DNA from 3 places in the Kocuria sp. WN036 genome. Region 2 is predicted to be linked to each of the others. Evidence: riboswitches for the same ligand, from Rfam matches in the RefSeq annotation. Region 2 holds a riboswitch; each other region holds the start of a gene.
The links. Region 2 has a riboswitch for thiamine pyrophosphate ahead of thiM (hydroxyethylthiazole kinase). Riboswitches for the same ligand answer to the same signal wherever they lie in the genome.
Positions count from the first base shown of each region.

Region 1: linked by a shared signal. The riboswitch ahead of CK505_RS07945 (FAD-dependent oxidoreductase) and the one ahead of thiM (hydroxyethylthiazole kinase) in region 2 are both predicted to bind thiamine pyrophosphate.
Region 3: linked by a shared signal. The riboswitch ahead of CK505_RS00945 (3-oxoacyl-ACP reductase) and the one ahead of thiM (hydroxyethylthiazole kinase) in region 2 are both predicted to bind thiamine pyrophosphate.

Region 1 covers NZ_NSKF01000009.1:114,308-120,316, forward strand. Annotated here, with positions in the region: gene CK505_RS07930 (VOC family protein) at 1-156, opposite strand, end outside; gene CK505_RS07935 (hypothetical protein) at 256-1,305, opposite strand; gene thiE (thiamine phosphate synthase) at 1,404-2,033, opposite strand; TPP riboswitch at 2,139-2,242, shown strand; gene CK505_RS07945 (FAD-dependent oxidoreductase) at 2,238-3,602, shown strand; gene thiS (sulfur carrier protein ThiS) at 3,599-3,838, shown strand; gene CK505_RS07955 (thiazole synthase) at 3,840-4,700, shown strand; gene moeB (molybdopterin-synthase adenylyltransferase MoeB) at 4,697-5,872, shown strand.
Region 2 covers NZ_NSKF01000006.1:61,813-67,821, forward strand. Annotated here, with positions in the region: gene CK505_RS05795 (bifunctional hydroxymethylpyrimidine kinase/phosphomethylpyrimidine kinase) at 1-1,062, opposite strand, end outside; gene thiE (thiamine phosphate synthase) at 1,059-1,742, opposite strand; gene thiM (hydroxyethylthiazole kinase) at 1,739-2,614, opposite strand; TPP riboswitch at 2,606-2,699, opposite strand; gene CK505_RS05810 (nuclear transport factor 2 family protein) at 2,749-3,483, opposite strand; gene CK505_RS05815 (Rne/Rng family ribonuclease) at 3,677-6,009, opposite strand, start outside.
Region 3 covers NZ_NSKF01000001.1:199,663-205,671, reverse strand. Annotated here, with positions in the region: gene CK505_RS00955 (OFA family MFS transporter) at 23-1,471, shown strand; gene CK505_RS00950 (LLM class flavin-dependent oxidoreductase) at 1,704-3,026, opposite strand; gene CK505_RS00945 (3-oxoacyl-ACP reductase) at 3,026-3,790, opposite strand; TPP riboswitch at 3,835-3,938, opposite strand; gene CK505_RS00940 (FadR/GntR family transcriptional regulator) at 3,993-4,751, opposite strand; gene CK505_RS18335 (hypothetical protein) at 4,922-5,062, opposite strand; gene eat (ethanolamine permease) at 5,244-6,009, shown strand, end outside.

The DNA of each region.
Region 1 (6,009 bases), on a different contig from region 2:
GTCGAGGGTGACGGCGTCCGAGTAGTAGGCGACCATCGTGTCCAGGTCGGAGACCAGCAGCTCCACCGCGCCCATCCGGGTGTCCGCGGACAGCAGGTCCTCGGCGGGGCGCTTCGTCAGGCTCTGGGGAGCGGGGTTCTGGGGAAAGATCGGCATCGCGGGGTTCTCCGTCGGCAGGGGCGGCGCACTGGTTGATATGTCCCCAAGAATAGCCCCAGAAGCTTTCCTGTGCAAGTAAATGATGGTGCGGTGGGCTCAGAGGATGAAGATCAGAGCGGCGATCACCGCCAGGATGCCCAGGAAGACGAACCCCCACGCCTTGAGGTTGTCGGAGTCGTCCTCCACGGGTTCGGCCGGGCGCGGCGGCCACCCGCCGGGGCCGGGCCCGAACACCGGCCCGGAGGCGCCATGGGTGCTGGCGCCCGGTGCTCCGGGCCGCTGGTCCCCGGGGCCGTACCCGGGGGTGCCGTATCCCGGACCGCCCGGGCCGGGTGCCCCGGGTCCGGGGTACTGGCCCGGAAGCGGCCCTGGCGGCGGCGGGGCCGGGCTCGCGGGGCTCACCCCCCACTGGGGGTTCTCGGGCGAGCCCGCCGGAGGGGCGCCGGGCGGGGGCGTGGCCGGGCGGATGCCACCGTCGGCGGCCGGGCCGGCTGCGGAGGAGGACCCCGCGGTCGGACCCGGCGCCGGTGGAGCCGCCGGCGGCAGGGTCTCGCCCGAGAGCACGGGCCCGTCCTCGCGGTGGCCCCGCTCCGCCTCGTTCAGCAGGGTCACGAACTGCTCGAGCGGCTCGGACCCGTCGTGCTCCCGCGCCAGGAAGCGCTCGGCGCGGCGGCGCACCACCTTGTAGACGCGCCCGTCGTCGGGGATGCCCAGGTCCCGGGCGGCCCGCGCCACGGCCAGCGGGGGCTGCTCCGGCAGGGGGTTGGTGCCCCACTCCAGGAGCCCGGTCAGCAGCGGGCGCTCGAGCACGGCGGCCAGGGCCGCCCGGGCGCCCGGCACCCGGGTCAGCTCCAGCAGCCCGCTCGGCGGCGCGGACGGGCACCCCGGCACGTCGCTGGGCAGCCGGGCGGCGCGCTCCAGCCAGAAGGTGTCGCCGAAGAGGGTGGCGAGCAGCACGGCGGCGGCGAGCCGGTCGTCGCTCGGGGCGGCGTCCTCCGGGAGGCCCTGCTCCCAGTGCGTTCCGAGGGCGCGGCGGGCGGGCTCACCGGCCAGCCGGACGCGCAGCTGCGCGTCCTCCGGACCGCGGGCGGTCTCCGCGGGGCGCTCCACCGCGTGCCGCACCTGGGGGTCGAGCTCGGGGTCCATGGGCCACCTCTCCGTCGTCGTCCTGCGTCCATGCTCTCAGAACGTGCTGGACGGCGGCGGGGAGCCGACGGTGAGGCGGGCGGGGGACCGCCCCGGGCTCAGGCGGGGAGCAGACCGCGCAGCTGCCCGGCGGCGGTGCGGGGATCGGAGGCCTCGGTGACGGCGCGGACGACGACGACGCCGCGCGCCCCGGCCTCCAGCACCTGCGGGAGCCGCGGCTCGTCGATGCCGCCGATGGCGAACCACGGCACGGGCAGGACCTCCGGGTCCGCGTCCAGCCGGGCCTCCGTCAGCTCGGCGACCGCGCGGACGAACTCCAGCCCGGTGGCCGGGCGCCCCGGCTTGGTGGGCGTGGCCCAGACGGGCCCGGTGCAGAAGTAGTCGACGTCCGGGTCCTCGAGCGCCGCCGTGGCCTGTCCGAGGTCGTGGGTGGAGCGCCCGATCAGCACGTCGGGGCCCAGGAGCCGCCGGGCCTGGACAGGGCTGAGGTCGTGCTGGCCCACATGGAAGACGTCGGCGCCCACGAGCGCGGCGATGTCGGCGCGATCGTTGACCGCGAACAGGGCGTCGTACTCGGCGGCGACCCGGCCCAGCAGCTCCAGCGCGGCGATCTCCTCGTCCGCGTCGATGCTCTTGTCCCGCAGCTGGATGACGTCCGCGCCACCGGCACAGACCGCGTGCAGGAAGTCCTCGAGGTCGCCCCGGTCCCGGCGGGCGTCCGTGCACACGTACAGCCGGGCGGCGAGGAGGCGGGCCGTCCGGGTCTCTCGCAGGGAGGACTCGGCGGGGGCGGAGGCGTCACGGGTAGGGTGGGTCACACGCTGATGATAGGTCAGCGGTTCTGCGGGAGCCCCACCGGGGGCTGAGAGGGCGTCCAGCGCCGACCGCCACACCTGATGCGGGTCATGCCGCCGGAGGAAAGGACGTTCCCTGTGACTGCCGCGCACCCTGCCCCCACGACCGCGCCCCACCCGCTGGTCGACCGGCCCGAGCACGTCCGCGCCGACGTCGCCGTCGTCGGCGCCGGGGTGATCGGCCTGGCCACCGCCTGTGAGCTGCGCCGCCGCGGCCGCTCGGTGGTCGTGGTGGACCCCGAGCCGGGCTCCGGCGCCAGCCGCGCCGCGGCCGGGATGCTCGCCCCGGTGAGCGAGGTCCAGTACCAGCAGGAGCCCCTGTACCCCCTCATGACCGCCTCGGCCGCCGAGTACCCGGGGTTCGTGGCCGCCGTCGAGCAGGCCGCCGGCGGGACGGTGGGCCACCGGGCCACCGAGACCCTCGTCTGCGGCGTGGACGCCGCGGACCGGCAGGCCCTGGCGGATCTCCGCGCGCTGCAGGGGCGCCACGGCATGACGGTGGAGCCGCTGACCCTGCGCGCCGCCCGCACCCTCGAGCCGGCCCTGAGCCCGCGGCTGTCCGCGGCGTTCCGGATCCCCGACGACCACCAGGTGGACCCGCGCCGCCTCGTGGCCGGGCTGCTCGCGGCCCTCGTCGCCCCGGAACTGCCCGACCTCCCGGAGCTCCCGGAGCCCGCCGGGCTCCCGGCCGCGCGCGACGGCGGACCGACCCGCCTCGTCCACGACCTCGCCACGGGGCTGCGCCGCAACGCCGAGGGCGCGGCGACCGGCGTCCGCCTGGCCGGCGGCGGGATGGTCTCCGCGACCTGGACGGTCCTCGCCCCCGGCGCCGGGCTCGGCGAGCTCGAAGGGCTGCCGGAGGACTGGCACCCGCCGCTGCGGCCGGTGCACGGGGACATCCTGCGCGCCCGGGTCCCCGCCGGGGCGCCGGAGCTGCTCGGGCGCACCGTCCGCGGCCTGGTGCACGGGGTGCCCGTCTACCTGGTGCCCCGCGCCGACGGGACCGTGGTGATCGGGGCGACCTCCCGCGAGGACGACCTGACCGGTCCCAGCGCCGGCGGCGTGTTCCGGCTGCTGCGCGACGCCCAGGCGCTCGTGCCCGGCGTCGCCGACCTCGAGCTGGTCGAGGTGCTGGCCCGCGCCCGGCCCGGCACCCCGGACGACATCCCGTACCTCGGCCGGGTTCGCGACCCGGACGGATCGCCGGTGCCGGGGCTCGTGGTCTCCACCGGCTACTTCCGCCACGGCGTCCTGCTCGCCCCGCTGGCTGCCCGGCTCGCCGCGCAGCTGGTGGACGGCGGGACCGGAGCCGATCCGGCGGCCGACGCCGAGCACCTCGCCACCACCGACCCGCACCGCTTCGACCGCCCCGTCGAGGCCCGTCCAGGGGATCCCGCGCCGGCCGCCGCCGGGCCCGGGCCCCGGAGCAGGAGCACCCGATGACCGCCATCACCCTCAACGGCCGCCCGCACCGCGTGGCGGCGGAGGCGACCGTCGTCGACCTCGTCGCCGAGACCGTCGACCGCCCCCTGGGCCCCGACGGCGCCCCGCTGGACGGCGGGCGCCTCGGCGTGGCCGTGGCCGTGGACGCCGCGGTCGTGCCCCGCAGCCGCTGGCGGCGGACCCCCGTGGCGGAGGGCCAGTCCATCGAGATCATCACCGCCGTCCAGGGAGGCTGACGTGACCGCCCCGCACCCCGACCCCCTCGTGCTCGACGGCATCGAGCTGAGCTCCCGGCTGATCATGGGCACCGGCGGCCTGAGCTCGCTGCACACTCTGGAGCAGGCGCTGCTGGCCTCCGGCACCGAGCTGACCACCGTGGCCCTGCGCCGCTACGCCCCCGGCCAGGGCGACTCCCTCTTCGCGCTGCTCGAGCGCAACGACATCCGGATCCTGCCCAACACCGCCGGGTGCTACACCGCCCGGGACGCGCTGCTGACCGCCGAGCTCGGCCGGGAGGCCCTCGAGACGAACTGGGTCAAGCTCGAGGTCATCGCGGACGAGGACACGCTGCTGCCCGACGTCGTGGAGCTCCTCGACGCCACCGAGCAGCTCGTGGCCCGCGGCTTCAAGGTCTTCGCCTACACCTCCGACGACCCGGCCGTCGCACGCCGCCTCGAGGACCTGGGCGCGGCCGCGGTGATGCCCCTGGGCGCCCCCATCGGCACCGGGCTGGGCATCCTCAACCCGCACAACATCGAGCTCATCGCCTCCCGGGCGTCCGTGCCCGTGGTGCTCGACGCCGGGATCGGCACCGCCTCCGAGGCCGCCCTGGCCATGGAGCTGGGCTGCGACGCCGTGCTGCTGGCCAGCGCCGTCACCCGCGCCCAGGACCCGGTGGCGATGGCCACCGCGATGCGCCACGCCGTGCTCGCCGGCCGGCTCGCCGCCGGTGCCGGGCGCATCCCGGCCCGCCGCCACGCCCAGGCGTCCTCGTCGATGGCCGGGCGGATCGACACGGACGCCGCCGGTGCCGGGCCGGCTGACGGCCCGGCGGACGTGCCGCGCGGGGACTGGGCGCCCGTGGGGGAGCGGCCGTGAGCCCGCTGCCCCCGCTCGTGGAGCCCGGCCCCGAACTGACCCGCGAGGAGCTCGAGCGCTACGCCCGGCACCTGACCCTGCCCGGGATCGGGACCCTCGGCCAGCGGCGGCTGCGGAACGCCCGCGTGCTCGTCGTCGGCGCCGGGGGGCTCGGGTCCCCGGCCCTGCAGTACCTCGCCGCGGCGGGGGTCGGGACCCTCGGGATCGTCGACGACGACGTGGTGGCGGTCTCCAACCTGCAGCGCCAGGTGGTGCACACGACCGCCGACGTCGGCCGCCCCAAGTCCGTCTCCGCCGCCGAGGCCGTCACCGCGCTCAACCCGCTGGTGGAGGTCCGCATCCACCCCGTCCGGCTGGACGCGGACAACGCCGTGGACATCATCGGCCGGTACGACCTGGTCCTGGACGGCGCCGACAACTTCGCGACCCGCTACGTGGTCAGCGACGCCGCCGCCCTGACCGGCACGCCTTGCGTGTGGGGCTCCATCCTGCGCTTCGAGGGGCAGGTCAGCGTCTTCTGGGCCGGGCACGGGCCCACCTACCGGGACCTCTACCCCGAGGCCCCGCCGGACGGCGAGGTGCCCAGCTGCGCCGAGGGCGGGGTCTTCGGCATGCTCCCCGCCACCGTCGGCGCGGTCATGGTCACCGAGGCCGTCAAGCTCGTCACCGGCACCGGGGAGCCCCTGCTCGGCCGGGTGCTGCTGCACGACGCGCTGGCGATGACCTGGCGCGAGATGCGGCTCACCCCGGATCCCGACGCCGCCCCGGTCACCGCGGTGGCCCGGCCCGCCGCGGTCTGCGCGCTGCCCGGCGCGGACGCTTCCGAGACCGTCGGGGCGGCCGAGCTGGCCCGGCTGCTCGAGCGCCGGGAGCGCGGGGAGGCGTCCTTCGCCCTGGTGGACGTGCGCGAGGACTGGGAGCGGGAGCTCGTGGCCATCGACGGCGCCGTGCCCGTGCCCCTGCAGGAGATCCTGGACCGCGGCGCGGACGCCCTGCCCCCGGAGGCCCGCGGCGCTGACCTCGTGCTGCACTGCAAGGCCGGGGCCCGCTCCGCGACCGCGCTCGCCGCGCTACGGTCCTTCTACGCCGGGCGGGAGGAGCGGGTCCGCCACCTCGAGGGCGGGGTGCTCGCCTGGGTGGCGCAGGTGGAGCCGGACCAGCCGGTCTACTGAGACGGGCTCCTGCGCGGAACTCCTGTGCCGGACTCCTCATCCGCTCTCCTGATCCAGGCCGATACACCACTGCGGAGGACGTGACGGTCTGTGACGCCGTCGTGACATTCCATGACGTGCGCGCGTCATCCGGTTGG
Region 2 (6,009 bases):
GCCGGCGGCGAAGAACAGCCGCTGCTCCTCGTCGGGCGCCCTGGCGGCCAGCAGGGCCAGCGCCCGGCTGTAGCCGTCGAGGTACTGCAGGTCCTGGTCGAGGTAGGCGAGGAAGCGGTCCGGCTCGAGCCGGCCGTCGCCGAGGAGGCGGACGAACTCCAGCTCCTCGATCTCCCGCCGCACGGCCGCGGAGGCCTCCCACAGCTCGTCGGTGAACCGCTCCGGCGCCGTGCCCCAGCTCTCGAGGGCGTCCTGGACGTGGTGGAAGTGGTGGACGGGCCCGCTGCCGTGGCCGACCTCGAGGTCCCCGGCGGCCTCGAGGGCCCCGCGCAGCCAGTTCCGGGCGATCCGCAGGCTCCGGGGCCAGTCCCCGTGCCGGGCCTGGAGGGTGGCCAGGGCCGAGGAGAGGGAGCAGCCGGTGCCGTGGGAGTTCTCGGTGGGCACGCGGGCGCCGTCGAAGGCCACGAGGGGCTCGGGGGCGTCCGGGCCCACGAGCGCGTCGGGCGTCCGGTCCCCCGTGAGGTGCCCGCCCTTGACGAGCACCAGGGTGCCGTGGGCGCGGGCCACGCGGTGGCCCTGCGCGAGGGCCTCGTCCCACGACGACGCCGTGTCCTCCCCGGCGAGCACGGCGAGCTCCTGCAGGTTCGGGGTGATCAGGTCGGCGAGGCCGAGCATCGCGCGCAGGGCGTCCTCGGCCTCGCGCTCCAGCAGGCGGCCCCCGGAGGTCGCGACCATGACGGGGTCCAGGACCACGACCGGCGGCCGGTGGGTCCCGAGCCACCGGGTGACGGCCTCGATGACCGGCACGGACCCGAGCATCCCGATCTTGACGGCGTCGATCTCGACGTCCTCGGCGACCGCGTCCAGCTGTGCCGAGAGGAACTCGACCGGCGGGACGTGGATGTCGCGCACGCCCACGGTGTTCTGGACGACGACGGCGGTGACGGCGCTCATCCCGTAGCCGCCCATCGCGGCGATCGACTTGAGGTCCGCGTGCTGGCCGGCGCCGCCCGTGGGGTCGGTGCCGGCGATGGCCAGGACGCGGGGCACGCGGGCGGTCACGGGGCCACCTCCCCGGCGGGCACGGCGGTGAAGGCCCGCAGGTAGCGAGCGGCCGCGGCGGCGGGGTCCGGGTCGGCGCAGATCCCGGAGACCACGGCCAGCCCCGCGGCGCCGGCGGCGCGCAGGCCGGGGGCGTCCTCGACCCGCACCCCGCCGATGGCCAGGCAGGGCAGGGCCGTGCGGGCCGCGGCGCGGGCGAAGCCCTCGACGCCCAGCGGCTCGGGGTGGTCGGGCTTGGTGCGGGTCGCCCGCACCGCCCCGACGCCCAGGTAGTCGACCGTCCCGGCCGGCAGCGCGGCGGCAGCATCGAGCTCCTCCGCCGTGGCGGCGCTGAGGCCGAGCACGGCGTGCGGGCCGCAGATCTCCCGGGCGAGCGCCACGGGCAGGTCCGACTGGCCCACGTGCACGCCGGCCACGGGGGCGCCGGCCGCGCGGGCGGCGAGGTACACGTCGGCGCGGTCGTCCACGAGCACGGGCACCTCCCGGCCCACGCGCTCGGCGACGGCCGTCAGCAGGGCGACGAGCTCGCGGACCGGGGCGTCCTTCTCCCGCACCTGGACCATGGTGGCTCCGCCGCGCACGGCGGCGGCCACGACGTCCGGGACCGCCCGGGGAGCGCTCAGGGCGGTGTCCGTCACCAGGTGCAGGGACAGGGCCGCGGGGTCGAGGCTCGGGCTCACCGGGCGACCTCCTCGCGCACGAGCTCCGCCCGGGCGGCGATCCCCTCCGGGGTGACGGCGTGCAGCCGGTCCAGCAGCGCCACGGCGAAGGAGCCGGGCCCGGCGGAGTCGGCGGCCGCGTCCTCGGCCGCGAGGGTGTACACCGTGGTGGCGGCCACCGCCGCGGCGGCCGGGTCCGTGCGCACGGCGGTGAACGCCGCCATGAGGGCACCCAGGGCGCACCCGCCGCCGGTGATGCGGGTCAGCAGGGGCGTGCCGTGCGGCACCCGGACCACCGTGCCGTCCGGGGAGCGCACGAGGTCCACGGGCCCGGACACGGCCACCGCCGAGCCGGCCCGCTCGGCGAGCGCAGCGGCGGCGTCCCGGGCCGCGTCGACGCCGTGGGTCGCGTCCGTGCCGCGGCCGCCGGCGCCGCCGGCGAGGGCGATGACCTCGGAGGCGTTGCCGCGCACGATCGCCGGCTCGAACCCGAGCAGGTCGCGGGCCAGCGCCGTGCGCACGGGCAGGGCACCCACCGCCACCGGGTCCAGGACCCAGGCCCGGCCCGCGCGGCGCCGGGCCCCGACGGCCTCATAGGCGGCGCCGCGCTGCTCGGCGGTGGGCGTGCCGGTGTTGACGAGGAGGCCGTCGGCGAGCTCCGCGAAGACCCCGCCCTCGCCCTGGATGTCGGTCATCGCCGGGGACGCGCCCACGGCGAGCAGCACGTTGGCGGTGAAGTTGGTGACCACGGCGTTGGTGATGCACTGCACCAGCGGCGCCGCGGCGCGCAGGTCCGCCAGGGCCGCGGCGGCGTCCTCGGCGAGCGCGGGGTCCGGCGGCAGCGGCCTCCCGGGTCCTGGTGTGCGGTCGGACGGGGGTACGGCATCGCGCATCTGCGACATCCCTTCGCTAGTACTGGCTAGATCAGGTTCGACGGGTGTGTTCTCAGCCGCTCGTGCGGCACCCCGTGTCTGGTGTCCTGCCAGTCTAGTCGTCGTGCGGGAGCCGGCACGGACCCCGCACGGGATCAGAACATGCCGTTGGCGTGCGCCATCCGCTCGGGCACCGGCTGCGAGACGCCCCAGTGCTCCACGATCCGGCCGTCGTCGAGGCGCCAGAGGTCGTAGCAGGCGACCGTTCCGGTGGATCCCCCGTCGCTGTTCCCTCCGGGAACGGCCTCCGCGACGGTCAGCACGAAGTTCCCCTCGCCGACCACGCGGCGCAGCCGCTGGTACGCGGGCTGCGGGCCGTCCGGCGTGCCGCCGGTGTGCTCGATGCAGCCCCGGGGGCTCAGGTGGTCCTGGACGGCGTGGCGGTCGCCCCCGACGAGGGCGGCCTCGACCCACTCGGCGGCGATGCGCTTGTTGCCCTGCGTCCGCTCGTGGTCCGTGACCGCGACGGGACCGTCGAGCTGGGGGCGGGCGCCGTCGGGGCCCGTGCGCAGGGCCTCGAAGACGTCCCAGTGCTCGGCGATCCGTCCGTCCTCCACCCGGAAGACGTCGAAGCCGACCAGCGGCTCCGGACCGAGCCCTTCGTACACCGAGTGGACGGCCACCGTCCCGTGGTCGTCGAGCATCCGGACCATGTCCACGCGGAAGTCCTCGGGCATGCTCTGCACGAACTGCCTGAGACCCTCGCGCCCGTCCGGCGCGAGCGGCGAGTGCTGGACGAAGTCCTCCGTGTAGTGACGGTCCACGGCCGACGGATCCCGGTGGACGAACAGTTCCGTGCCGGTGGTGCGGATGGTGTCTGCACTGGTCATGGCGATGCTCCCTGGAGCGGGCGGCCGCTCTCCCGGCGGACGGGACGGCGGCCCCGGGTGTGCTGTGGTGCGCACCACGGTACGCCGCCGCACGGAGGGCGGGCAGGCCGGGACGGTCCGTGACGGTCCGCGACGACGGAGGACCCCGACCGTGCCGGTCGGGGTCCTCCGTGGTGCTGCTCGGCGGGGCGGGTCAGCCCCGGTCGGCGGGCCGGCCGCTGGTGAGGTCCTCGGCCTTGACGCCGACGCCGACGACGGTCGGCGCCCGGCGGGAGGACTCCTCCGGGGCGCGCTGGGCGACGGTCTTCGCCTCGTGCCGGGCGCCCTCCGCGGCGGCCGCCCGGCCGGCGGTCACCTCGGCCTCGCCGGGCCGCGCCGCCGGGGCCGAGGCCCGCCGGGAGCGCCGCCGGGGCCGCACGGGCTCGACGTCCGCCTGCTCCGCGGCGACCGCCGCGGCGGGAGCGGGCGCCTGCCGCTCCGTGCGCTCCTGTGCCGTGCTCTCCTGGGCCGTGCTCTCCTGGGCCGTGCTCTCCTGGGCCGGGGCCTCCGCCGCGGCGGTGGCCCCCTCCGCGGCGTCATCCGCACCGGTGACCGCCTCGGCGGCGGCCTCCGGGGCGGCGGAGCCGGCGTCCGGTCCCCGCTGCCCGAAGACCTCCGCGAGGGAGTCCAGGCTCAGCGGCCGGGCCTCGGCGGGCTCGACGACCACGGCGTGGCCCTGCGGCAGCTCGATGACCTCGCCGTTGATGGTCAGGCGCGAGCCCTGCTCGCCCGGCGCCCCCTCGGCGGGGAGCTGCTCCGGGGCGGCGGGGGCGGTGTCCTCCCCCTCCTCCGGCTGCTGCTCGGCGGCGGTGTCCCCGCCCTGGCCACGTCCGCGGCTGCGCTTGCCGCGGCGCTTCTTCCGGGAGCGCCCCGAGCCCTCGGGCCGGGACTCCGCCGGCTGGGCGGCCTCCTCGGCGCGCTCCGGCTCGTCCGCGGCCGCCTCCTCGTGGTGGGTGGCGGCGGCGATCGTCGCGAACGCCGTCCGCGCGGCCTCGGCCTTGGCCTTCTCCGCGGGATCGGCCTCGGCGGAGCGCTGCTCCGTCCGGGCGGGCTGCTGCTCGCTGCGGCCCCCGCGGCCGCGCTTGCGCTCCGTGCGGTTCGGCCGCTGGTCGCGGGACTCGCTCGTGACGCCGCCGGAGCGGCCCTCGAGCGGCTGGTCGTGGACCACCACGCCGCGGCCGGCGCAGTGCTCGCACGGCTCGGAGAACACCTCCAGCAGGCCGGTGCCCATGCGCTTGCGGGTCATCTGCACGAGGCCCAGCGAGGTCACCTCCGCCACCTGGTGCTTGGTGCGGTCCCGGCCCAGGCACTCCACCAGCCGGCGCAGCACGAGGTCCCGGTTGGACTCCAGGACCATGTCGATGAAGTCGATCACGATGATCCCGCCGATGTCCCGCAGCCGCAGCTGCCGGACGATCTCCTCGGCCGCCTCCAGGTTGTTCTTGGTGACGGTCTCCTCGAGGTTGCCCCCGGAGCCGGTGAACTTGCCGGTGTTCACGTCGACCACCGTCATCGCCTCGGTGCGGTCGATGACGAGCGAGCCGCCCGAGGGCAGGAAGACCTTGCGCTCGAGTGCCTTCTGGATCTGTTCCTCCACGCGGTAGTTCACGAACAGGTCCTCGTCCTCGTCCCACTTCTTGAGCCGGTCGAGCAGGTCCGGTGCGACGTAGGTCACGTACGCCTCGATGTTGTCCCACGCCTCGTCGCCCTGGACGACCATGGTGGTGAAGTCCTCGTTGAAGACGTCGCGCACCGTCTTGATCGTGAGGTCCGGCTCCGCGTAGAGCATCTCGGGCGCGAGCGTCCTGGTCGACCCGGCCCGCTCCTGGATCTGCTCCCACTGGGCTCGCAGCCGGTTGATGTCGTGGGTGAGCTCCTGCTCGGAGGCCCCCTCGGCGGCGGTGCGCACGATGACGCCCGCCCCGTCCGGCAGACGGTCCTTGAGGATCTTCTTCAGCCGGGCGCGCTCCACGTCGGGCAGCTTCCGGGAGATCCCGGTCATCGACCCGCCCGGGACGTAGACCAGGTACCGGCCGGGCAGGGAGATCTGGCTCGTGAGCCGGGCGCCCTTGTGCCCCACCGGGTCCTTGGTGACCTGCACCAGGACCGAGTCCCCGGACTTCAGCGCGACCTCGATCCGGCGCGGCCCGCCCTCGAGCCGCGACGCGTCCCAGTTGACCTCGCCGGCGTAGAGCACGGCGTTGCGGCCCCGGCCGATGTCGATGAACGCGGCCTCCATGGACGGCAGCACGTTCTGCACCTTGCCCACGTAGACGTTGCCGATCAGGGAGTCCTGCTGGGTGTGCGAGACGAAGTGCTCGGCCAGGACGCCGTCCTCGAGGACGCCGATCTGGATCCGGTTGTCCTTCTGCCGGACCAGCATCTGCCGCTCGACCGACTCGCGGCGGGCCAGGAACTCGGCCTCGGTGATCACCTGGCGGCGGCGGCCCGTCTGGCGGGACTCGCGCCGGCGCTGCTTCTTGGCCT
Region 3 (6,009 bases), on a different contig from region 2:
GCACCAGATGAGGAGTCGGGGCATGGGATGGCTTGATCGGCAGCACTCGGTGGCACCACCGGGATTCAACCGCTGGCTCATACCGCCGGCCGCCCTCGCGGTGCACCTGTGCATCGGTCAGGCCTACGCCACCAGCGTGTACAAGAACGCGCTGGTGGCGCACTTCGACGCGAGCCTGACCCAGATCGGCATCATCTTCTCCATCGCCATCGTCATGCTGGGCCTGTCCGCCGCCGTCTTCGGGACGTGGGTGGACACCGGCGGGCCGCGCAGGGCCATGTTCACTGCGGCGCTGCTGTGGTCCGGCGGGTTCCTGGTCGGCGCGCTCGGCATCTTCACCGAGCAGCTCTGGCTCGTCTACCTGGGCTACGGGGTCATCGGCGGCATCGGCCTGGGCATCGGCTACATCTCGCCCGTCTCCACGCTGATCAAGTGGTTCCCCGACCGCCCCGGGCTCGCCACGGGCATGGCGATCATGGGCTTCGGCGGCGGCGCGCTGATCGCCAGCCCCCTCTCCGCGGCCCTGCTCAACTTCTACGACCCGAACTCCGGCACCGAGGGCTGGGTGGCGAGCGGGAACGCCGTCGGCAAGCTGTTCCTGACCCTCGCGGTCGTCTATCTCGCCTACATGCTCTTCGGCGCGTTCACGATCAAGGTTCCGGCGGAGGACTGGAAGCCCGAGGGGTTCGAGCCCTCGAAGGTCGAGTCGAAGGCCCTCGTCACCAAGAACCACGTCTCGGCCCGCAACGCCATCCGCACCCGGCAGTTCTGGCTGGTGTGGATCGTGCTGTTCTGCAACGTGACGGCCGGCATCGGCATCCTCGAGCAGGCAGCCCCCATGATCCAGGACTTCTTCCGCCAGGCGGACGGCGCCTCCCTCGTGACGGCCGCCGTGGCCGGCGGTTTCGTGGGCCTGCTGTCCATCGGCAACATGGGCGGGCGCTTCGTGTGGTCCACCACCTCGGACGTGCTGGGCCGCAAGCGCATCTACATGGTCTACCTCGGTGTCGGGGCGGTCCTCTACACCGTGCTGGCGCTGTTTGGCTCAACCTCCACGCTGCTGTTCGTGCTGCTGGCCTTCGTCATCATCTCGTTCTACGGCGGCGGCTTCGCCACGGTGCCGGCCTATCTGCGGGACCTCTTCGGGACCTTCCAGGTGGGGGCCATCCACGGCCGCCTGCTCACGGCGTGGGCCGCCGCGGGCATCGCCGGGCCCCTCATCGTCAACGCGTTCCTCGACGCCCAGGGCACCCCCGGGGAGCTCACAGCGCAGGCGTACCAGCCGGCGCTGCTGACCATGGTCGGCCTGCTGGTCGTCGGCTTCGTCGCCAACCTCCTGGTCAAGCCCGTGGACGCCAAGTACCACGAGCCCGAGCGCCGGACCGCGGCGTCCGGCGCCGAGGCCTCCGGGGAGGCCGGCACCGAGTCCCCGCGCACGTCCGACACCGAGCTCTCCCCGAAGGAGGCATGACATGAGCCGTGCACGACTGGCACTGGGCTGGGTCCTCGTCGGGGTCCCGCTCGCCTACGGAGTGACGATGACCCTCACGCGGGTGACCGCGCTGTTCGTCTGACCGGCCGGACAGGACACAGGCGGGTCGCGGTCCGAAGCTCCCCTACAGCCTGCGCCGACCGGTCCGTGACGTGCTGACCGACCGTCCCGGGGTGCCGGGGTCGTCCGCCGCAACAGACGCCGCAGCACGTCACTGAGCGCCGCCGGGTCGCGGCAGCCCCAGGTGCCCGCGCAGCGTGGACGAGGTGTACCGGGTGCGGAAGAGTCCGCGGCGCTGGAGGACGGGGACCACGTGGTCCACGAAGTCGTCGAGGGAGTCCGGCAGCCGGGGCGGCATGAGGTTGAAGCCGTCGGCCGCGCCCGAGCGGAACCAGCGCTCCATCCGGTCCGCGACGGCCTCCGGGGTGCCGACCACCGTGCAGTGCCCGCCCCCGGCGGCCAGCCGGCCCAGTAGCTGCCGCACCGTGGGCCGCTCGACCGCCACGATCCGCAGGATCGTGGCGTACCGGCCCTGCGGCCCGGTGAAGCCCTCGAGCGGCGGCAGCTCCGGGACCGGGGCGTCCAGCTCCCAGGCGCTGCAGTCCTGCTGGACGAACGCGGACAGCTGGGCCAGGGACTGCTCCGAGGGCAGCAGGGCGTCCACCTCCGCCTGCTTGGCCCGGGCCTCCTCCTCGGTGGAGCCCACGTAGGCGACCAGGCCCGGCATGACGGCCACGCCCTCCGGGTCCCGTCCGGCCGCGGCGACGCGCCGCCTCAGATCGGCGCGGTACTCCCGCGCGCTCTCGAGGTCGTAGGCCACGGCGTAGACCCCTTCGGCGTGCCGGGCGGCCAGCTCCCGGCCCGGCCCGGAGGCGCCCGCCTGGAACAGGACCGGACGCCCCTGGGGCGGGCGCGGCACGGTCAGCGGGCCGTCCACGCGGAAGTGCTCGCCGGCGTGGTCGATCCGGCGCACCCGCTCGGGATCGGCATGCAGGCCCTGCCGGTCGCCGATCAGGGCGTCGTCGGACCACGAGTCCCACAGCCGACGGGTCACGTCGATGAACTCTGCCGCCCGCGCGTAGCGCTGGGCGTGCGGTGGCATTCCCGGGAGACCGTGGTTGCGCGCCTCGGCGTCGAACATGGAGGTGACCACGTTCCAGCCGGCCCGCCCGCGGCTGATGTGGTCGAGCGAGGCCAGCAGGCGGGCGGCGTGGAACGGCGTCCAGAAGGTCGTCGAGACCGTGCTGACCAGCCCTATCCGCTCCGTGGCCCGCGCCATCGCGGACAGGGCCGTGAGCGGTTCGAGGAACCACCGGGGTCCGTCCGCCACGTCACCGGCGCTGTGCCCGTCGGCGAAGAACACGGCGTCGAGGAGGCCGCGCTCGGCGGTGCGGGCGAGGCGCTCCCAGTGGGCGATGTCCCCGAGCCGCTCCAGCGGGGAGTCCGGGTGCCGCCAGGCCGCCTGGTGGTGGCCCGCGCCGAAGAGGAAGGCGTTGAGGTGCAGCTGTCGCGGCGCGGTCACGGCGGCCCCCATCAGTCGAGGACCAGCCCGCCGTCGACCACCAGGTTCTGCCCGGTGACCGAGCGCGCCCACGGCGAGGCGAAGAACAGCAGGGCGTCGGCGAACTCGGCCGGGGTGGTGACCCGGCCCAGGGGCGTGGCGGAGGCGATGTGGTCGAAGACCTCGTCCGGGGTGGCGGCGCTCGCGTCGGTGGTGCGCAGCAGACCTCCGGAGACCATGTTGACCGTGACGTCGTGCGCGCCGAGGTCCTTGGCGAGGGTGCGGGTCAGGGACAGCAGCGCGGCCTTCGCCGCCGTGTAGTCGTGGTACGGGACCACGGGGTTCTGGAACAGGTTGGTGCCGACGTTGACGACCCGGCCGAAACCCCGTTCCCGCATGCCGGGCAGGGCCTGCTGCACGGTGTTGAGCGCCCCGCGGACGCTGCCGGCGAACTGGGCGTGGAACTCCTCCCAGCGGATGTCCTCCGCGGAGGAGCGGGCGTCGCCGTTGAAGGAGAAGTCCGCCAGCGCGTTGTTGACCACGGTGGTGACGGGGGAGCCGAAGTGCTCCCGGGCCGCGCGGAGCATGTCTGCGACCTGCTGCGCGTCGGTGACGTCGGCAGCCAGCGCCACCGCCCGCTCGTGGCCGTACCGGTCGACGAGCTCCTCCGCGGCCGTCCGGGACGCGCGGTAGTTGACCACGACCCTCGCGCCCTGGGCGGCGAAGGCCTCGACGACGCTGCGGCCCAGCCCTCGTGCTCCGCCGGTGACGAGGACGATCTGTTCTGCGATCTGCATGGGTCTCCCCGGGGTCAGGGCGAGGAGACGCGGGCCGGCCACGGCCGGTCCCGGCAGGACATCCCTTCGCCAGTCCTAACTGGATCAGGTTCGACGGGTGTCATCTCAGCCGGCTCGTCGTGCGGCGCCGGCACCCCGTGTCACTGCGGACGAGTATAAGCACCGGCCCCGCAGCCCGGCCCGTTCTTCTCGCGGCGGCGGGTCACACCGGGCCGCGGTCGTCCCCGGGGGCGTCGTCGTCGGACTGCCCGGCGTGGCCGAGGAAACCGCGCAGCAGCGCGGCCGTGCCCTCCAGGTGGGCGAGGGAGGCGGCCCGGGCGGCGGGGGCGTCGCCGGCCAGGACGGCGTCGGTGAGCTCGCGGTGCTGACGGTCGGAGTGCTCGAGGTTGACCGGAAGCACGGGGATCCGGTCCAGCAGGTCGCTGGCCCGCGAGCGCACCTCCGCGACGGCGCGGACCAGGCTGGGACAGCCGCCCAGCTCGGCCACCGCGATGTGGAAGCGTGCGTCGGCGGGGCGGTAGTCCTCCGGGGCGCTCTCCTCGACCTGCCGCAGGCACGCGAGCAGGTGCTCCCGGGCGGCCGCGCTGAGGGACGCCGCCGCGGCCAGCTCCGCCGCGGCGGGCTCGACCACGGCGCGGAACACGAGCACGTCCTCGACGTCCGCGGGGTCCACCGGGGGGAGGGCCTCGTCCGGCAGGGCGGTGCGACCGGTCACGAAGGTCCCGCCGTACCGGCCCCGGACCACCTCCAGGACCCCGGCGACCTGGAGCTCGTGCAGGGCCTCCCGGAGCGTGGCGCGGGAGATGCCGAGCATCGCCGCGGTCTCCCGCTCGGGCGGGAGCCGCTCGCCCCGGCGGAACAGGCCGAGCCGGATCGAGTCGAGGATCCGCTCCACGGCCTCCTCGAAGGCGTTGCCCTGGCGCACGGGCCGGATGCGGGGGTGCTGGACGGGATCGCTCACGGTGGCGCTCCTCCCTGCGGTGCGACGTGCGCCCATGGTGTCACGGTCCCCGGGGACCGCCTCCGGCGGGGCCCCGCCCACCGCTCCGGGCGGGGCCACGAGCAGCAGCGGCGCGCCGCCCGGTCCGGACGGCGCGCCGCTGCCTCCGGCCGGGACGGCCGGCCGAGGCCCTAGTGGGTGAGGTCCATGGCGACCACGCCCACCGCGATGATCAGGGCGGCGGAGACGAGGAAGCCCGCCGTGATGGCGATGAGGGCCCAGGAGCGGGCGGGGCCGGGGCGGTCAGTGGTTGAGGACGTGGTCTGGTTCATGCCCACCATTCTGCGGCATCCGGGGGGCCGGCTCCACCGCGACGCGGTCCGTGCCCGGCCCGGCGGCCGCCCGGCCGCGCCCCGCGGGGTCTTGACGGGGCACGGGGCAGCCCACAGACTGTGACCACTCGCGCCAAACGTCTGTTTTCAGACCTTTGTGGAATCCCGGAGGGATCGTCCCATGCCCGAATCCCCAGCACAGCCCACCCGCACCGACGAGTACTTCCAGCACCGCCAGCTCCGCTCCGGCGCCGCCGGGTGGGTTCTGCTCGCGGGCCTGGGCATCGCCTACGTCATCTCCGGGGACTTCTCCGGCTGGAACATCGGGCTCTCCGAGGGCGGGTGGGGTGGGCTGCTCATCGCCTTCGTGCTCATGGGCCTCATGTACACCTGCATGGTCTTCGGCCTCGCCGAGCTCTCCTCGACCCTCCCCACGGCCGGCGCCGGGTACGGCTTCGCCCGCCGGGCGCTCGGCCCCCTCGGCGGCTTCGCCACCGGGATGGCCGTGCTCATCGAGTACGCCGTGGCCCCGGCGGCGATCGCCACGTTCATCGGCGGCTACATCGAGGCGCTGGGCCTGTTCGGGATCACCAACTCCTGGCCCGTGTACCTCGTGACCTACCTGGTGTTCATGGGCATCCACATGTACGGGGTGGGCGAGGCGCTCAAGCTGATGTTCGGGATCACCGTGGTCGCGGTCCTCGCGCTGGGGGTGACCGTCGTCGCGCTCGTGCCGCACTTCGACGCCGCCAACCTCTTCGACATCGTCCCGAACGACGCCGCGGGGGCGAGCGCGTTCCTGCCCATGGGCTACGCGGGGGCGATGGCGGCCCTGGTCTACGGGATCTGGTTCTTCCTGGCGATCGAGGGCGTGCCGCTGGCCGCCGAGGAGACCGCCGACCCCCGCCGGGACATGCCGCGCGGGATCATCGTGGCCATGGCCTTCC